2 regions of the Klebsiella sp. I138 genome follow, and region 1 is predicted to be linked to the other one. Evidence: riboswitches for the same ligand, from Rfam matches in the RefSeq annotation. Region 1 holds a riboswitch; the other holds the start of a gene.
What was found. Region 1 has a riboswitch for thiamine pyrophosphate ahead of thiM (hydroxyethylthiazole kinase). Riboswitches for the same ligand answer to the same signal wherever they lie in the genome.

Region 1 (7,281 bases):
GAATCTTGACGCGTTTATCGGCGAGGTGGCGGCAGCCTCCAGCCCGACGCACAAATCTGATTTAGCGATTGCGGGCGCTACGGTTATCGCCTGGGCTATCTCGCGAGCCGTGGACGGCGCCGACTGGTCAGCGATTGTTGACGCCCTGCCGGGCGTGGCACGTCACGCACAGGAAATGCGGACCACCACGTTTAGCGCTTCACTGGCGCTGCGTATTGAGCTGGCATTACGGACCGTGCGAGAAGCTGATGGTCTGGAGTCCGCCAGCGAGCGGCTCTATCAGCTCATCGGCGCCGGGACCAGCACCATTGAATCCGTGCCGTGCGCAATAGCGATGGTTGAACTGGCCGGTACTGACCCTAACCGCTGCGCTATTCTCTGTGCCAATCTTGGCGGCGATACCGATACTATCGGGGCCATGGCGACGGCGATTTGCGGCGCTTTACACGGTGTGTCAGCCATCGATGGCGCGTTGAAGGCGCGCCTGGACGACGTCAACAAACTGGACTTCACGCGCTATGCCGATGCCCTGATGCATTATCGCCAGCAGCGGGAGGCCGAATGAATGCCCAACAGTTAACGGACAAACTGGCCACGCTGAGAGCACAACGCCCGGTCACCGTCCTTGGCGCGGCGGTGATTGATGTGATTGCCGACGCGTATGCCCTGCCCTGGCGCGGGTGTGATATCGAGCTGCAACAGCAGAGCGTGAACGTTGGTGGCTGCGCGCTGAACATCGCCGTGGCGTTAAAAAGGCTGGGGATCGAATCCCAAAACGCGCTGCCGATTGGCCAGGGGGTGTGGGCGGAAATTATCCGCCACCGGCTGGCCAAGGAGGGGTTAGCGAGCGTCATCACCCAGGCCGACGGGGACAATGGCTGGTGCCTGGCGCTGGTTGAGCCAGACGGCGAACGGACCTTTATGTCCTTCAGCGGCGTGGAAAACCAATGGTGCGACGCGTGGCTCAAACCGCTGTACTCACCGCCCGGCAGTCTGGTCTACCTTTCCGGTTATCAGCTGGCATCCGCCAGCGGTGAACGACTGGTGGCCTGGCTGGAGCGGCAGTCCGGGGTCAGCGCGTTTATCGACTTTGGCCCGCGGATTGCCGATATTCCCGAAGCGCTGATGACGCGCCTGATGGCCCTTAAGCCGCTGGTCTCCGTCAACCGGCAGGAAGCCGCGATCGCGGCCGATGCCAATGGGTTTTCTCCCCAGGTCAGCGAATTTGGCGCCGCCTGGCTGAATAAATATGCCGCACCGCTGATTGTGCGTCTGGATAAAGAAGGCGCCTGGTATTTCAGCCCGCAGGAAAGCGGCCTCGCCGCCCCTTTCCCGACCACGGTGGTTGATACGATTGGCGCGGGTGACAGCCACGCCGGCGGGACGCTTGCCGGGCTGGCCGCTGGCTGGAGCCTGGGAGAGGCGGTTACGCTGGGGAACGCCGTTGCCGCCTGGGTCGTGGGCCATCGGGGCGGCGATTGCGCCCCGGACCGCGAAGCGCTACTCCTCGCACACAAAAACGTATAGGTCGCTACGGCAGTAGCTGATGCTGTATTCGATGGGGTGCTGGTGCTGATCGAGGGCCACCTGTTTGATCACCAGCACCGGGATAGCACTGTCCATCTTAATATGCGCCTGGAATTCGGCGTCCGGCATCCGGGCGCTGACGCGTGAGCGGGTTCGCTGCGGCAGGATCTGCTGGCTGCGGAAGTAGTCGTACAGCGAGACGCTGATCGCATCCACATCATGAATCAGATGTGCAGGCACCCAGGACTCTTCAAGCGACACGGCGTCCTCATCAACATACCGAATGCGCTTGAGCATAAACACTTCGCTGCCCGCCGCGATTGCCAGCTGCTGGGCAACTTCTTCCGGACATTTGACAATACGCTTGTTCACCCACAGCGTATCCGGCTTCTTACCGCGCAAAACCACCTGCTGGGTAAAGCCGCGAGCTTCTTTCAGGGAATACTCGAAGATGTTGTTGATTTGCGTCCCGTAACCGCGCGAACGGGTCACCACGCCTTCATCTTCCAGCAGCTGGAGCGCTTTGCGTACGGTAATACGCGACACGCCGGTGAGCTGGCTGAGATCGCGTTCACCGGGAAGAATATTGCCATTTTCCAGCCAGCCGCTGCGCACGGCATCCTTGATCGTGTCGGCAAACTTCAGATAGAGCGGCGCGTTATCCGCTGCCGCAATCCGTTCAACAAGCTGGGTAATTAACCGGGTATGCGCCTGTTCCATTTATCTTTTCCTGGCAGAATTCTCACGCCAGTATATCAGGCTTACCACCACGCGTGGAAATGGTGAACCGGTCCAATACCGTGGCCCACCTCCAGCGAATCCGCCTGCGCCAGCGCCGCAGAGAGCCAGCCTTTCGCCTCGGCCACCGTCTGTCCCCAGTCGCTATAGCGCGGGCGCAGGGCCGCCAGCGCCGCAGAGAGCGTACATCCGGTACCGTGGGTATTTTTAGTCTGGACGCGCGGTGCGGTAAACCGCTGTTCGCCTTCGCGGGTAAACAACCAGTCCGGGCTTTCCGCGTTATCGAGATGACCGCCTTTCATCAGCACCGCGCCACAGCCCATCGCCAGCAGCGCCCGCCCCTGTTCGAGCATCTCTTTTTCACTTTGCGCATGCGGTGCATCCAGCAGCGCCGCCGCTTCCGGCAGATTCGGTGTGATCAGCGAAACCCGCGGCAGGAGCCGGGTGCGTAAGGTCTCCACCGCTGAAGCCGAGAGCAGCGGATCGCCACTTTTCGCCAGCATGACCGTATCCAGGACGACGTTCTCTATCTGATAGCGCGCTAAACGTTCCGCCACGGCTTCGACGATATCCGTTTCTGCCAGCATGCCAATTTTCGTCGTATCGATACGGACGTCGCTGAATACTGAATCCAGCTGCGCGGCAACAAAATCAGGATCGATACGATAGACCGACTGCACGCCACGAGTATTTTGCGCCACCAGCGCAGTGATCACCGAGCAGCCATAGGCTCCCAGCGCAGAGAAGGTTTTCAGGTCGGCCTGGATCCCCGCACCGCCGCTGGGGTCGGTGCCGGCAATGGTCAGCGCATTAATTCGTTTCATCATTTGTTCTCCCCGTACAGCGCGTCAAGAAACGCCGGAGTAAAACTGCCCGGACCTCTGCCGAGCGCTGCCGCGCCTCCCGCCTGTTTCATCAGGCCGCAGGCCGCCGCAACGTTTTCAAGGCGGTCGCCGGGCATCGCGGTACTGGCCGCCACCACGGCAGAGAGCGCACAGCCGGTACCCACCACCCGCGTCATCAGGACATCCCCGCCGCTGACCGTACGCGTGCGCTGCCCGTCGGTGATGTAATCCACTTCGCCGGTTACCGCGACGATGGTATTGATCTGTCGCGCCAGCGCCTGAGCGGCAGGCAGCGCCGCGGCGGCGGTATCGGTGGTGTCCACGCCGCGCCCACCGGCGCTCATTCCCGCCAGCGCCATAATCTCGGAAGCGTTGCCGCGAATGGCGGCCGGGTGCAGGCTCAGCAGCTCATGGCAAAATTCGCTACGCAACGTTAACGCTCCGACGGCCACCGGATCCAGCGCCCACGGCTTACCCGCGCTTTGCGCACTGAGCGCCGCGGCACGCATAGCCTCTGCGCGCTCGATGGTCAGGGTTCCGACGTTAATCAGCAATGCATCGGCAATGGCCGCAAACTGGCTCGCTTCCTGCGGGTCAATCACCATCGCCGGAGAGGCGCCGATCGCCAGCAGTACGTTAGCAGTAAAGGTCTGTACCACATCATTGGTCATACAGTGAACAAGGGGAGAATGACGGCGAAAGAGATGTTGCAGATGCGCTATGTGCGCGGGATTGAGAGGCTCAGCTTGCATCGTTTGCTCCAGCCAGGCGGTGAAGAAGCAACGACCCAATGGGTCTCTGACTTCCCTACGCTGGCATTATCCAGATCAGGTGGTACGGGTTTTTCTCAGCCTTCACGCAGAAGGGCACCCCGAGTCATCGAGAAGATATCTATCTTCTCGGCAGGCAGGTTACGGTAAGCCGACGCCTGACGCAAGCACCTGATGTCGGGCGCGCTTTCGAAAATACGCTGCCACATCGTCACCGATCCAGCAGAAAACGCCACCCCGGCAGCCACCCTAATATTCTTCCGGCAGTGGCCGGTCGATGGAGACCAGTTTGCCTCTTACCATCGTGATGTAGCCCCCGGCTTTCAGATCGGCCAGCACCCGGAAAACGTGCGTGCGCGACAGGTTCGTTCGCTTAATGATAAACAGCGCCAGTCCTTCATTTTCACCTTTGTGCGCTTGCTGACGGTAGAGATAGCGAAACAACATCGGCCGGATAGTCTGATAGCTGGTGAGCTGCCGCCGTTCATGGTGCAGATCGATGGTGAAGATGGTCATATACGCCATGATGGTCGCCAGCTCCTGAACGCGCTGCGGGCTGTTTTGTATAAAAATACGGTCGAACGCCTCATACGTTATTTTGATAAGCTCCACCGCGGTTACCGCGCTATATTCAAATTTCGCTAATGGACAATATCTTTCCAGCAAACCGACCGGCATATGTTCAATTGTATTCCCTACAATCAGCCCGTTATCGGGCATAACCATCGATAAAGAACCGTCGATACAAAAATAAATATATCCGGCCTTTAATTCTAATTTTTTATTTATCGACACGGATAGCGTTTCACCTTCCTCGGTAATTCCCGCCAGATAGGTGTCTATTTTTAGCGTTTGATAATAGCTATGTATTTCCTGAAAATTCACGCACTTCCCCTTCTCACGCCTTTTGCTGTCGGCTTTAGTATAGCAGCGAACATCATGCTCATTCCCGGCGGTTTCATTTTGATTGATGGCCAGTCCCATATGGGACTATCGCACTCATAAGATTCCCTTACAATGGTCAGCAATTACTCCAGATTTGCTTTCGTCGTTTCAACATTATTCTTTGAGCCCGACGAAAATTATCCAAGAGGCCCTTCAATGAAATTAAATCAGATCGCAAAACATCTGGCGCTGGCCGGTGTTTTAACTTCGCTGTCCGTTTCAGCTTTCGCGCAGATTATGCCGAAAGAGGCAACCGAAGCCACCCAGCAGGCAAATAACGCACTGTATAACAAGCTGCCGTTTGCCGATAAAACCGACTTTGAAAATGCGCATAAAGGCTTTGTCGCCGCTCTGCCCCAGGAAGTCATTAAAGGCGAACAGGGTAACGTTATCTGGAACCCGGCGAAGTACGACTTCATCAAAGAAGGCGAAAAAGCTCCGGCAACCGTTAACCCGAGCCTGTGGCGTCAGTCGCAGCTGATTAACATCAGCGGCCTGTATAAAGTGACCGACGGCGTTTACCAGATTCGTAACCTTGACCTTTCCAACATGACTATCGTGGAAGGCGAGAAAGGGATCACGATTATTGACCCGCTGCTGTCCGCAGAACCGGCCAAAGAAGGCCTGGAACTGTATTTCAAAAACCGTGGCAAAAAACCGGTCGTCGCGGTCCTGTTTACCCATAGCCACGTTGACCACTACGGCGGTATCCGCGGCGTGGTTGATGAAGCGGATGTGAAGTCAGGCAAAGTGAAAATCTACGCTCCGGCCGGATTTATGGAAGAAGCGGTTTCCGAAAATATTATGGCCGGTAACGCCATGAGCCGTCGCGCCAGCTACATGTACGGCAACCTGCTCAAACCTGATGCCAAAGGCCAGGTCGGTGCCGGGCTGGGCACCACCACCTCCGCCGGTACCGTGACGCTGCTACAGCCGACCAACTACATTACGCATACCGGCCAGGAAGAAGTGATCGATGGCCTGACCTACGACTTCATGATGGCGCCGGGCTCCGAGGCTCCGTCCGAAATGCTGTGGTACGTCAAAGAGAAGAAAATGATTGAGGCAGCGGAAGACGTGACCCACACGCTGCACAATACCTACTCGCTGCGCGGCGCAAAAATCCGCGATCCGCTGGCCTGGTCGAAATACATCAACGCCGCTATCGACCGCTGGGGCAGCGATGCTGAAGTTATTATTGCCCAGCACCACTGGCCAACCTGGGGTAACGACAACATTGTGAAGCTGATGAAAGGTCAGCGTGATATGTACCGTTACATCAATGACCAGACGCTGCGTATGGCCAACGAAGGTCTGACCCGCGATGAAATCGCGGCTAACTTTACGCTGCCGCCATCGCTGGAGAAACAGTGGGCAAGCCGCGGCTACTATGGCTCGGTGAGTCATGATGTGAAAGCCACCTACGTGTTCTATCTCGGCTGGTTCGATGGCAACCCGGCAACCCTCGACGAGCTGGCACCGGAGCAGGCGGCGAAGAAGTTTGTCGAATATATGGGTGGCGCGAGCAACGTGCTGAAAAAAGCCAAAGAAGATTACAGCCAGGGTAACTACCGCTGGGTCGCGCAGGTCACCAGCAAAGTGGTCTTTGCTGACCCGAAAAACCAGGAAGCACGTAACCTGGAGGCTGATGCGCTGGAGCAGATGGGCTACCAGGCCGAATCCGGTCCGTGGCGTAACTTCTACCTGACCGGCGCGCAGGAACTGCGTAACGGCGTGCAGAAGCTGCCTACGCCAAACACCGCCAGCCCGGATACGGTGCGGGCGATGACGCCGGAGATGTTCTTCGATTATCTGGGCGTGCATATTGACGGCGTGAAGGCCGGCAATGCAAAAGCGGTCTTCAATATCGATCTCGGGAAAGACGGCGGGAAGTATAAGCTGGAGCTGGAAAACGGCGTGCTCAACCACACCGCCAACGTGGTAGCGAAAGACGCCGATGCCAACATCACGCTGAACCGCGACACGTTAAACAAAATCATCCTGAAGCAGGAAACCCTGAAGCAGGCTGAAGAGAAAGGCGACGTGAAAATTACCGGTAATGGCGCGAAGCTGGACGAAATGCTGAGCTACATGGACAAGTTTGAGTTCTGGTTCAACATCGTCACACCGTAATCTCCCCGGCAATCCTGCCCTGCCCCGCAGCCTTCGGCTGTGGGGTATTTTTTTACCTTTTTCCACCGTGCCTCCCCGGTGACGCTTCGCCAGACGGCGGACCGCGCGATGCACATCGCGCCATTTGCATTCCCACCGCGGCGGGCACAAAATGAACATCAGGGAGCTACCTTCCCGGTGACACCACTCGTCGAGGTACGGCTATGCCCGTTTATCACCATGCCCTGGTACTGATTAACAGCAGCCAGGACGGTATTCCACTGCTACAGCATGCGGCCAGAATGGCGGAAGAGAGCGCTATGCGCATCACGCTTGCGCATATC
Region 2 (7,281 bases), 970 kb from region 1:
AAAGGATCATGAGTCGCCGCAAACTCCAGTTCTTTCTTTAAATGCACCTCTTCGGTAATGTCATGAATAATGCACAGCATTAAGCGTATATTGTGCAGCACCACCGGGCCGGCATAGGTCTGAACATAGCGCAGTGAACCGTCCGACAAAATATGGGTAAAATTAAGCGGTTTGTGCCCCCCGGGCAGGCCGGCTACGCCGTGCATCACCGGAAGTACGTCCCGTCCCAGAGTATTGATCTGCCAGGTATGGCGGGTGCGCATCTCATCTGCCGTGTAGTTATAAAAACGCAGTGCCGCAATATTGGCATCAATAATTCGCCCATCCTGCTCAGGGTCAATTAACAGCATCGGGGCGGAACTGGTCATAAAAAACCGCGAGAAGAAGCCATTGCTTCTTCGCTTGTATTGTCGTGCAGGGAGGGCTTTAAACGATCCATTTTGCTGTAGGATTTTTACCGCTTCAAAAAGAATTAAGGTGTCATATTCTTCTGATTTAATCAGCGTCGTTTTGCAATATACCGGAGTAAGGCCTTCCGTCGTTTTAATTGTCCAAACTTCGAATACTTCAGCAATATTTTTGAAGTAGTACAAATAATTCTGCAGGCTACGTTCCGGACAGGTTGAAAGCGTACCTTTGCGCATTTCATCCAGCGTTAAATCACCGCCGAGGGTTCTGGATGCCTGATTGGAATAGACGACCGCTTCTTTAAAAGGATGAACCACCCAGACCGGGGTGCTTAATAAATCAAAAATCGTTAACTCTTTTAATAACATGCAGCCCTCCAGCAAACAGGCACCACGTTTCTGAAACACAACCTCATAGCCAATACCGCCCAGCAGCGTGAGCTAAGGAGATGATTCAGGGAATTCAGACGCGTGATGATGACGCCGCAAGTATAGTTCTTTTTCGTCGCTGTGCTCTGTGCGCCTGGAAAGCAAAACGGGGCTGCCAATGCACAGGCCGGGTGCTTTCCAGGCGTTTTCTATTCTGGTCACTCCGGCATTTATTTCTCTATCCGCTCAAGCTGCGTTTTATCCGCCAGTTCAGCACGGTCAGCAAGCCCCTGGAACTGTGCAGGCGTATAAAAGGTGTCCGGTACCGGCAGCATCTGCATGTCGTGCCCCGGGTGAATTTGCAGCTGCCCAAGCTCTGCCAGCGTATACCCGTCGACCGTCTTCGGCATGGTTAACCGATACGGTGTCGCGGTCTCGAACGGTACCGGCGTCGGCAGCCGATCGTCGCTCAAATCGTAGTTGCGTTTAAGTACCAGAAACTTATCCGGCACCCGGCGGTGGCTGTTCCACCAGTCGCCATCCAGCCGGCGGAACATACTCTCCGTTTCACTACGTGGCGCCACCATCAGCTTAACCAGCACCTTTTTCAGTGCCGCTTCCATCGCCTGATTATAATCATCAACCGAACCGGCATGGCCGCGTAAAATCACGCTAATTGCCAGCCGTGCGCCCAGCAGATTCGAATAGAGATCTTCCGGAGAAAATGCGGATATTTCTTCTGAAAACCCCGGGACCGACTGGAAACCATGCCACTGCGCAATCTCATGCCATTGCGCAAGCTCATAGGCCAGACGCCCTGCCAGCCAGGCGGCAATCTCATAGCGACGGGACATAGAGGCCGGCGGCATAAACGCATTCAGCTGAATACGCCGGACACCCAACTCCTCGCTATAGAAAATGCGCCCCTCTCGCCCGAGCTCAGGGTAAATACGGGTAAACAGATAAAACGTGTTGTCCGCGGTATCGCGAACGTGTGCAATATCGATAAACCCGCCGCGGCGGGTATAAATCAGCCCGTTCTTCTCTTCGCTCAGGCCCACCAGGTTTTTAACCGCCCCCAGCGCGCTGTCGTTGTAATGATGCTTCCCCAGCGTATCGAGGGTCAGGACATTGCCAATTTGATAGACCGGGATTGGCACCCCAATGGCTCTGACGTGCAGGTCATAACCGAAGGCGCAGCACGGGCGCAGCGATTCCGGTGGCGCCAGCTGGCTGACCACCGATTTCACCCGGGGAACCGGGACGGTTGGCAATACCGGATCCTTCGCGCACACCGAGAACGCGGCCGCCAACAAAAACAACAAGCCATTACGCATTAACATCGTCTCCAGGACATAAAGCTGAGGCCTCACAGGCGGCATCTTGCGAGGTTAAAAACGGTATTCGCCGGCGACAAAGAAGCTATTACGTTCGTTAAAACCAAACTCTGTTAAGACGTTAAAGTTCTGCGTAATTTCGTATTGCGCACCCACCAGCATATTCCACGGCGACGAGAGCCGCTGTTTCACATCGAACTTGCCCTGATCATCTTTATTGACCGCAGCGATTAACGGCTGGAGCTCCGGCGGCATATGCAGGTCGGAGAGATTGCCTTTGAACTCCTGCTGCACGTTCTGGTACATACTTCCGACCCAGATACTTAAGTTTGACGGGCCCGCAATACCTTGCAAATTAAAGCGATAGCCGATTCGCGGCGAGATGGTCGTCGCGGAAATTTTACCATCAAGAATATCGAAGTCGGTGCGGGTATAGTTGGTATCAACCAGACCAAACCAGTTGCCATAGCCACCGGCGAGCGTAAACCCGGTGCCCCAGGTGGTTCCTTTGAAGTCCAGAGCAAAATCAATATCCTGCAGCTGCCCGTTCTCATGGAGCCGGTGTACGGATCCGGCAATAATTCGGTCGATCCCGGTATATTTTGACGGATCGGCATCAACGGAGACTTTTGATAAGGACGATCCGCTGGTATGCCCGGCAATACCGTAGATATTTAAAAAAGGGAACACCCACATATCAAGACGCAGGTTCTCAGTTTTACTTTTCTGTCGCGTGTGCCCCGCATCGATGGCGAACATATCGCTCGGAATCGGGTGATTGCCCAGCTTCAGCCCGGAAAAATAGATACTGTCGACCAGAATATCCTGGCGGATATTCATGTAGCTTAAATTGACCCCAAACGGCAGCGGGATGGAATATCCGCGCGCCCGTGCTTCATCACCCCAGATCGGAAAATAGCTGTCATTGCTGCTGTCGGAACTGTCGGTTGTGCTGGCCCCCCAGGCGGTACCCGACGTTAACAACAACATAATTACGGTTTTAGTCCATCTCATTTTTTTCTCATTTGACCTTAAAGTCCGGAACCCACATTAAAATAGACCGCCTGCTCGTGTTCGCTGAAGGCGATATCAATCCCCGTATGTAACCCATACTGGCGCGCTATCAGGTAGCGAAACCCTGTCCCCCACGCCACTTCCGTTTGCTCCCACAATGAATGTGCTTCGTCTGCTGCACTGCCAATGCCGACGAAACCTTGCAGGATCCAACGCGGCTGAAACTCCCAGGCTAGCTGAGTTTGTGCGGTACTCACGTAATCCCCTTGATAGCGATAACGCGAAATCCCGCGTAATTCGATATAAGGGCGAGCCATCGGCGTCAGACGCTTATCATGATGAGTTAGCGACTGATAGTTGCCGGCTACGGCGAGCGTCAGCGTGCGGCTCAGTGGGATAAAGTATTTCCCATCTAAAGAGAACTGATCGTAATGATAGTCGCCGCCCAGCAATGAACGATAAAATCGATACTCGCTCTGTACCGATAACCCCTTCTTAGGATAGAAAAAATTATCCGTAGTGTCATATTCAGCCACCACCCCCAGCGCCGAAGATGCACTTTCCTGCCCCAGTACCTGCTGCCAGATCCGATTGACCACCGGGTTATCGGCAGAAATATCGGTTTTTGCATAAACCTGCGAGGCGCCGACAAATACCGGCGTGTCGCCAATGCGGAACAACAGTTTTTGCAGACCGCCATAGCCCCGGGTCTGCGAGTGAATCGCCGTATTTTTATTCAGGTTGCTGAGGCCGTCAGAATAGATATCCAGTTTAATATTGGCGTAACCCAGCATCACCAGATAGCGGATATGGTCGTTCTTCCAGGTATGCCGATGGCCGCCGCCAACAAACCAGGTGCCGTTTTGCGTCCCACCACCACCAAAAGCAGTGATTGGCGGCGGAATGAAATTATCGCCATCACGCGTGCCTTTACCGTGCAAAAAGAGGCCAAACAGCCCCCCGCCGTAGCCCACCGCCGGCTCCGTGATGACCAGCGGTACCGGAAGAAATCCATACTGGTTATCCTGGAGATAATGGCTCATATCCAGCATGCCATCTTCCGGATCGAACAGATCGGCGGCCGCCGCAGGAAAGGAAAGCGGCACGATGAGCGCCAGCAATAAGGTCGATAGCGAAAACTTCATGCACTCTCCGGGGCCGTGATGGGTTCTGAACGCCCAGGTGGCTGAAGAATAATGGGTTTCAGGTAATGAAAATATATCCTATGGCGCCATGAACTACCAATTTTCGGCCAGAGGTTTTCTTTAATTTTGGACAAAATAGCCCGCCTTAAGCGCATACATTGCTAATAAAAACCGTGCGCATTCTGCTTGTGCGGTGAATTTTCCTGCCAAAAATAAGTGACAGCGTCACCTATGTGTGGCTTAAATCGCCTCCCTGCGGGATTGTAATCAAAAAGTGAATGCCGTATAACATTGCGCAACCGAGGGGTGTCCCGTGAGGGCTGAGATGGCGTAAGCCGAACCCTTTGAACCTGATCTGGGTCATGCCAGCGAAGGGACGGGTCGGCAATTTTGCCAGTTACCGCCATTGCCTGTTCATACTTCCGCACGCCCGGATCTCCCTTTTATCAGGAGGTCCTGTGATTCTTCCCGTCTTCACCCAGGGTATTTATGGTCGTCTGCGCCAGCAGGCGGGACACGACTGGGAACAGTACGTTGCCCATCCTTTTCTTCGCCAGCTCGCCGACGGAACCTTGCCCGAATGCGCCTTCCAGCGCTATCTGACTCAGGACTACCTGTTCCTGATCCACTTTGCCCGCAGCTATGCCCTGTTAGTCAGCAAACTGCGTACGCTCCCGGAGATGCGCGCCGCGGCCGCGTCAATGAACGCAATCCTTGGCGAACTGCCGCTGCACGTCGGCTACTGTGCCGGCTGGGGGCTGGATGAAGCCACGATGGCCGCCGAAAGCGAAGCGCCTGAGACGGTAAACTACACCCGCTATGTGCTGGATATCGGTCATTCCGGGGATGCGCTGGACCTGCTGGTGGCGCTGATGCCCTGCGTCGCGGGCTACGCGGAAATCGGCCTCGGGCTGCTCAACGACCCGGCTACCCGGTTCGAAAATAACCCATATGCTTCCTGGATCCGTAACTACGGCGACGCGGGTTATCTCGACGGCGTCAACGCGGCAATCGGCCTGCTCGAAAATATCTGGCAGCAGCGCGGTGCGCAGTCACGTCTCGCCGAGTTGAGTTCGATCTTCACTACCGCCACCCGTCTGGAAGCCAACTTCTGGCAAATGGGACTGAATGCCGTCACGGCGGTTACGGCGTGATTGCCCCGACGATTCAGGTGCGGGACTTAGGCCTGAGCTTCGGTTCGCGGGTCATATTCGACAATCTGTCGTTTGAGATCCCCGGAGGACAGTGGATTTCGCTGCTGGGTGCCAGCGGAGCCGGCAAAACCAGCCTGCTGCGGATCATCGCCGGGCTGGCCGCCCCGACCCGCGGCCAGGTTTATGCCAGCGACGGCCAGCCGCTGGGGCATCGCCTGGCGTGGATGGGGCAAAAAGACCTGCTCTATCCGTGGCTGAGCGTGCAGGACAACGTTGCCCTCGGCGCTCGTCTGCGCGGAGAACGCGTCGATCGTCAGCGGGTGGCGACCTTATTAGACCAGGTGGGGCTCGGCCAGTGCGCCAACGAGCGTCCGGCATCGCTCTCTGGCGGCATGCGTCAGCGGGCCGCTCTGGCGCGCACTCTGTATGAAGATCGCCCGATCGTCTTAATGGATGAACCTTTCTCGGCGCTGGACACCATTACCCGCACCCGTATCCAGACGCTGGCGGCGGAACTGCTGACCCGGCGTACCGTGGTGCTGATTACCCACGATCCGATGGAAGCCTGTCGGCTTAGCCATCGTCTGCTGGTGCTCTCGCCACCGCCCGGCGGCATTGATGATTCGCACCATCTGGCGGGGATACCGCCGCGGGCACCGGACGATCCGGCCCTGCTGCATAGTCAGGCCGAGCTGCTGCAACAGCTGATGAGGGCCAACGGATGAGAGGAAAACTATTACGCGGCGGCGTGGTGTTCTGTGGCCTGCTGCTGCTCTGGTGGCTGGCCAGCCGCAGCGGCATCCCCGCGTTCCTGCTGCCGTCGCCGTCGGCGGTGGCTAACGCCCTGTGGGTCAACCGCAGCTGGCTGGGGTGGCACACGTTGGTCACGTTAAGCGAGATCCTCAGCGGCCTGGCGCTCGGCGTTCTGCTCGGGGTGGTATTAGCACTGAGCATGATTATGTCGCCACGGCTACAGCGCTGGCTGATGCCGCTGGTACTGACCAGCCAGGCCATTCCGGTTTTCGCCCTCGCCCCGCTGCTGGTGCTGTGGTTCGGCTTCGGGATGAGCGCCAAAGTGATGATGGCGGTACTGGTTATCTTCTTTCCCGTCACCTCCGCCTTTTTTGACGGCCTGCGCCGGGTCAACCATGACTATCTCGACCTGGCGCGCACGATGGGCGCCTCGTCTGGCGCACAGCTGCGTCACGTCCGCCTGATGGCCGCCCTGCCGGCGCTCGGTTCCGGGCTGCGGATGGCGGCTGCCGTGGCGCCCATCGGCGCGATTATCGGTGAATGGGTCGGTTCGGCCGAAGGTCTGGGCTACGTCATGCTCAATGCCAACGCGCGCATGCAAACCGATGTCTGCTTTGCCGCGCTGTTTATTTTAGTGCTGCTGACCATCCTGCTATGGCTGGCGGTGGATGCTTTCTTACACCGGCTGATCAACTGGACGCCGGAATAATGACCCACACGGACAACGATGAAGGAATACCCATGAGCAAATCTATTTTCGCCGGGATGGCCATCACCGCACTGCTTAGCGGTCAGGCTATCGCCAACGAGAAGCTGACGCTGGTGCTGGACTGGTACATTAACCCGGACCATGCCCCGATTATGGTTGCAGAGCAGATTGGCGCCTTTAAAGAGCAAGGACTGGACGTCAAAATAGTCCCGCCGTCTGACCCGGCGCTGCCGCCGCGTCTGGTGGCAGCCGGTCAGGCGGATCTGGCCATCACCTATCAGCCACAGGTGCATTTTTTCGCCGATGAGGGCCTGCCGCTGGTGCGGGTCGGTACGTTGATTAACTCCCCGTTGAACACCGTGATCGCCCTGGATAAAAGCATCAAAACCCCTG

Region 2: linked by a shared signal. The riboswitch ahead of ACMYSK_RS06480 (TenA family protein) and the one ahead of thiM (hydroxyethylthiazole kinase) in region 1 are both predicted to bind thiamine pyrophosphate.

What each region holds. Positions count from the first base shown of each region.
Region 1 covers NZ_CP180447.1:415,700-422,980, reverse strand. The annotation lists gene ACMYSK_RS01910 (ADP-ribosylglycohydrolase family protein) at 1-565, shown strand, start outside; gene ACMYSK_RS01905 (PfkB family carbohydrate kinase) at 562-1,527, shown strand; gene ACMYSK_RS01900 (GntR family transcriptional regulator) at 1,501-2,247, opposite strand; gene thiD (bifunctional hydroxymethylpyrimidine kinase/phosphomethylpyrimidine kinase) at 2,289-3,089, opposite strand; gene thiM (hydroxyethylthiazole kinase) at 3,089-3,862, opposite strand; TPP riboswitch at 3,898-3,994, opposite strand; gene ACMYSK_RS01885 (helix-turn-helix domain-containing protein) at 4,130-4,765, opposite strand; gene ACMYSK_RS01880 (alkyl/aryl-sulfatase) at 4,982-6,958, shown strand; gene ACMYSK_RS01875 (universal stress protein) at 7,162-7,281, shown strand, end outside.
Region 2 covers NZ_CP180447.1:1,383,999-1,391,279, forward strand. The annotation lists gene ACMYSK_RS06460 (GGDEF domain-containing protein) at 1-776, opposite strand, end outside; gene ACMYSK_RS06465 (DUF4056 domain-containing protein) at 1,007-2,113, opposite strand; gene ACMYSK_RS06470 (hypothetical protein) at 2,168-3,127, opposite strand; gene ACMYSK_RS06475 (BamA/TamA family outer membrane protein) at 3,145-4,272, opposite strand; TPP riboswitch at 4,565-4,666, shown strand; gene ACMYSK_RS06480 (TenA family protein) at 4,731-5,426, shown strand; gene ACMYSK_RS06485 (ABC transporter ATP-binding protein) at 5,423-6,151, shown strand; gene ACMYSK_RS06490 (ABC transporter permease) at 6,148-6,888, shown strand; gene ACMYSK_RS06495 (ABC transporter substrate-binding protein) at 6,921-7,281, shown strand, end outside.